One region of the Endozoicomonas sp. ALC020 genome, then DNA from elsewhere that is predicted to be linked to it. Evidence: predicted binding sites of a transcription regulator. Region 1 holds the regulator's gene; the other holds the start of a gene.
The links. The regulator PhoB, encoded in region 1, activates phosphate uptake and scavenging genes when phosphate is short. The targets are predictions, from matches to a motif close to TGTCATANNNNTGTCANA.
Positions count from the first base shown of each region.

Region 2: ACOJUO_RS05235 (PhoX family protein) is a predicted target of PhoB. The motif match lies at 1,341-1,358, and genes of this name have one in related genera.

Region 1 covers NZ_CP184830.1:2,545,548-2,548,013, forward strand. The annotation lists gene ubiA (4-hydroxybenzoate octaprenyltransferase) at 60-947, shown strand; gene phoB (phosphate regulon transcriptional regulator PhoB) at 1,277-1,966, shown strand; gene phoR (phosphate regulon sensor histidine kinase PhoR) at 2,011-2,466, shown strand, end outside.
Region 2 covers NZ_CP184830.1:1,615,189-1,617,654, reverse strand. The annotation lists gene ACOJUO_RS05245 (hypothetical protein) at 1-749, shown strand, start outside; gene rplI (50S ribosomal protein L9) at 781-1,227, shown strand; gene ACOJUO_RS05235 (PhoX family protein) at 1,456-2,466, shown strand, end outside.

The sequences.
Region 1 (2,466 bases):
GCGATGATAATAAAGATGCAGATAAGCAGCTAAATATTATGATGCAATTCAGAAAACCAATGGCGGTATTGGCAGGCACTGAAGTAGTTCTGCAACGATTTCCCCGTTTAAAAGATTTCTTACGGCTGGCCCGGCTGGACCGGCCTATTGGTATTTATCTGTTGTTCTGGCCTACTATGTGGGCACTCTGGGTGGCGGCAGAAGGTGTACCGAGTCTGAAGAATCTGGTGATTTTTTCGGTCGGCGTGGTTTTGATGCGCAGTGCAGGCTGCGTTATTAATGACTTTGCTGACAGGAAAGTGGACGGCCATGTTAAGAGAACACAGCATCGACCGCTGGTAACGGGTAAAATTCAGGAAAAAGAAGCGCTGATCTATTTCTCCGGTATGGTACTTTTGTCTTTCATTCTTGTACTCTTTACCAATACTCTTACCGTCCAGCTCTCTTTTGCCGGATTATTGCTGGCCTCGGCTTACCCTTTTGCCAAAAGACACACTCATCTGCCTCAGGTGGTTTTGGGGGCTGCTTTTGGCTGGTCGATACCCATGGCTTTTGCGGCTCAGAGTGGCTCGTTGGGAAACATCGTCTGGCTGATGTTTCTGGCCAATCTCTTCTGGACAGTGGCTTACGATACTCAATACGCCATGGTGGATCGTGACGATGATCTGAAAGTAGGTATCAAGTCCACAGCCATTCTATTTGGCGAGATGGATAACCTGATTGTTGGTTGCCTGCAGGTACTTACCTTGATGACACTGGCCATGGCAGGCCATCAACTGGAGTTAGGTGCTCTCTATTATCTCTCATTGTTGGCTGTCGCAGCCCTTTTCGTTTACCAGCAATGGTTAACCCGTCGTCGTGAGCGTGAAGCCTGCTTCAAGGCGTTTCTTAGTAACCACTGGGCCGGAGCCATTGTATTTGCAGGTTTCGTGTTGAGTTATCTTTGATCTTCAATCCGGCTTAGAGCCCGGTAAGTATTGCTACTTATGGTGGCTGTGGGGATAAATGGCGAAAAGCCTTACCCTGTAAACCCTGAGGGATCTTTTTATTTTTAAGCTGCAATATCAGCCTTTAGTGTGTCATCTGCCTGTAACATTTCAAAGGTGTAATGTCCGGTGTATAGTGCGGTTGATCAAAGTAGTGAGAAACAGCCTGAGCGATAGGAAAGGTGCTGTCCTGAGACACTACCATCCTGATATAGCCCTAATGAGCTTCAGCTGATAGATGCCAGAACGTCACCGCCGAAATCGAATCGACAGATAACAGGTAGAGATTAATGCCAGGAAAGACCATTCTGATCGTAGATGACGAAGCACCGATTCGCGAAATGGTGACCGTTGCTCTGGAAATGGCAGGGTATGACTGTCTTGAGGCAGCAGATGCCAGAGAAGCGCACTCTCTGATTGTGGATAACAAACCCGATCTGATCTTGCTGGACTGGATGTTACCAGATGTCTCTGGAATTGAACTGGCCCGTCGTCTGAAGCGCAATGAGCTGACCTCTGAAATACCCATTGTTATGTTGACGGCCAAAGGTGAAGAAGACCACAAAATCCAGGGACTTGAAACCGGTGCCGATGACTACATCACCAAGCCTTTTTCTCCCCGCGAGCTGGCTGCTCGTTTAAAAGCGGTTCTCCGTCGTACAGGCGGATTTGATAACCAGTCTCCCATTGTCATCAAGGGATTGGAGCTGGACCCTGTCAGCCACAGAGTCTCTATTGATGGCTCACCTGCTGAAATAGGACCTACCGAGTACCGTTTGCTGCAGTTTTTCCTGACGCACCAGGAGCGTGCCTATACCCGTGGGCAGTTACTGGATCAGGTCTGGGGTGGCAACGTTTATGTGGAAGAGCGAACCGTTGATGTACACATTCGACGCTTGCGTAAGGCCTTAGGTGATAACTACGAAGCCTTTGTGCAAACGGTTCGTGGTACTGGATATCGTTTCTCAACGAGGGTGTAAACCTTTTATGCTCAGTGCTCAGCAGTTATCTGGCCGGGAGTAATATGACAACAATTTCAAAAACCCATTTGCTGAGCCGCATGATCGCCTACGTGATTGTCGGGTTTTCCCTGGGCTGGTTGTTTGGAGAGCCTTTTTTAGGACTCTGTGTGGTCATGGGAGGTTATTTTGTCTGGAGCTTCCGTCAGCTTTTCAAGCTGCTGGACTGGCTGAATGACCCCAAGGCCAGGAGCAAAGAGCCTCCTGAGAGTAAAGGGTTCTGGGGGCAAATTTTTGATGGTATCTATCGATTGCAAAAACAGCACAGTCGTTCCCGGCAAAAGCTGGCCGGAGTGATTGAACGTGTTCAGGAATCAACTGCTGCGCTGAACGACGGTGTTGTAATGATAGATAATCAGAGCAACCTGGAATGGTGGAATCCCGCCGCTGGAACTTTGATAGGGCTTAAGACGCCTGACGATCAGGGGCAGTTGATTACCAATCTGCTACGTGATCCAAGG
Region 2 (2,466 bases), 930 kb from region 1:
GTCGCGGCATTGACCACGGACTGAAAGTCCTGATTTGGGCTTTGTTACCCGGAATAGCCTGGGCCGCCTTTGGTCAATACAGCGTATTGATCGGGTTGGCAACCACAGCGTTGCTGGCTTGCGTCCTGCGCCAGACTGTCTCATGGCCGAAAACCCTGTTGGCTGTTGTGCCGCTGGGAGGCCTCGTGGCTTTTGCCATGTACCAGATATCACCGCAGATGATCAGCGTCATGGCTGGCACTGTGATGGAGTTTCTGAAAAAGAGTCTCCAGGGCAGTAGCAGTCTAGAGGCTCTGCAACCGGGTGAACGTCTGAGACAGGTCCTGGAGTACGGCGTAGCGGGTGCTCTGGCCTGGGTGCACATACTGTTTTGTGTCCTGGCTTTGATGCTGGCGCGCTCCTGGCAGGCCGATCTCTATAACCCCGGAGGATTCGGTGAAGAATTCCGCAAGGTGCGGTTACCCGCAGCTGTCGGGGTAGGTCTACTGACCATCACTTTGATGGGGTCGGCGCTGTCACCTGTGATGACTGCCCTGGTACCCATCGCATCGTTGCCACTGTTTATTGCAGGTCTGGCGCTGGTCCATGGGCTGGTAAAACTGCGTCAACGGGGCAGCTTCTGGTTGATTGGACTGTATATGCTGTTGATCACCCTTACGCAACTGGCATACCCGGTTATTGTTTTGACTGCTTGTCTTGACAGTCTGTTTGATTTTCGCAACCGCGTGAGTAAGCAGATTCAGGGCTGACAGGCACTAGGTATAAGGTAAGAGGCTAGCGATGGACGTTATCCTGCTTGAGAGAGTTGCCAACCTTGGCAACCTGGGCGACAAGGTAACCGTTAAAGCCGGTTACGGTCGTAACTTTCTGATTCCTTTCAGCAAGGCTGTGCCTGCTACCAAGGAAAATGTTGAAGCTTTTGAAGCTCGTCGCGCCGAGCTGGAAAAGGCTGCTAACGAAAAGCTGGCTGCTGCCCAAAAGCGTGCAGCTGAAATGGCTGAAATCGAACTGACCCTGACCGCCAAAGCGGGCGACGAAGGCAAGCTGTTCGGTTCTATCGGCTCACGTGATCTGGCTGAAGCCATCACTGGTGCTGGCGTTGAAGTAGCCAAGAGCGAAATTCGCATGGGCGAAGGTCCCATTCGCGCTACTGGCGAATACGACATCGCCATCCAGCTGCACACCGACGTTGCAGCGACTATCAAGGTATTCGTTGAAGCTGAATAAGTTCGGTTGTAACCACGCCTGATAGAAAAATACCCGTGGGCTTAGGTCCACGGGTATTTTTTTATGTGCCTTTTGTCCTGCCTCTTCATTCGCCGTCATTTCAGTCAAAAGATTGTTTTAAATCTGTCATCTTAAATACATTTCACTGTAATTCTTGTGTCGTTTAATGAGCCTGCTTTAGAGGATATTACACAACAAATAAAGCTGGCTTGAACGAGTAGATATTACATGAGCAAATATACTTTTGATCCGACGGTGTATAACTCCAGTGATAACAGGCCGATCTCGGCAGTGCTGGAAAAAGAACTCTCCCGCCGCGGTGTTCTGAAACGTGGGGGGGCACTGGCAGCATTTAGTGCACTGGCCAGCTTTGGTTTAACGGGCTGTAACGATGACGACTCTGACGATGTTTTTTCATCAGAGCTCTCTCTTGGCTTTGACTCTATTTCCGGCTCCAAGACCGATGCTGTGTCTGTACCTGCTGGCTACTCCGCTCAGGTTCTGGCGCCGTGGGGAACGCCATTGAATGATTTAGCGGCAGAGTGGAAAGATGATGGCACCAACAGTTCCACCGATCAGGCGAATGCTACTGGCATGATGCATGATGGGATGCATTTCTTCCCCCTTGAAGGCAACAGTACTGAAGGTCTGCTGTGTATAAACCATGAGTTTATTGATCAGACGCGACTGCATCCGAATGGGGCAACTGACAATAATGGTGTACGTCCTGCTGAGGAAGTTCGTAAAGAAATTAACGCTCATGGTGTTTCAGTGGTTCACATCAAACTGACTGATGGCGTCTGGGATGTGGTTAAAAACAGCAACTACAACAAGCGTTACACTGCAGGCTCTGAAATGGATCTGACCGGGCCGGTGGCAGACAGTGATCTGCTAATTACCAAATACACGGATGAAAAAGGGAATAAAGCCCTTGCCCGGGGCACCAACAATAACTGTGGTAATGGTCACACTCCCTGGGGGACTTATCTGACCTGTGAAGAAAACTGGCCTGGCTATTTTACCCGTTCCGATGACCCGTCTAACTGGACTGAAGAACAAATACGTCTGGGTATCAGTTCCAGGGGTACCCGTTATGATTGGGATACTGCTCTATCTTCTGACGAAAACGAAACCGGCGAGTTTGCCCGTTTTGATGTAACTCCGGGCTCCGGAGATGAGACTGAGGATTTCCGTAACGAAGCTAATGGTCACGGATACATTGTAGAAATAGACCCCTAT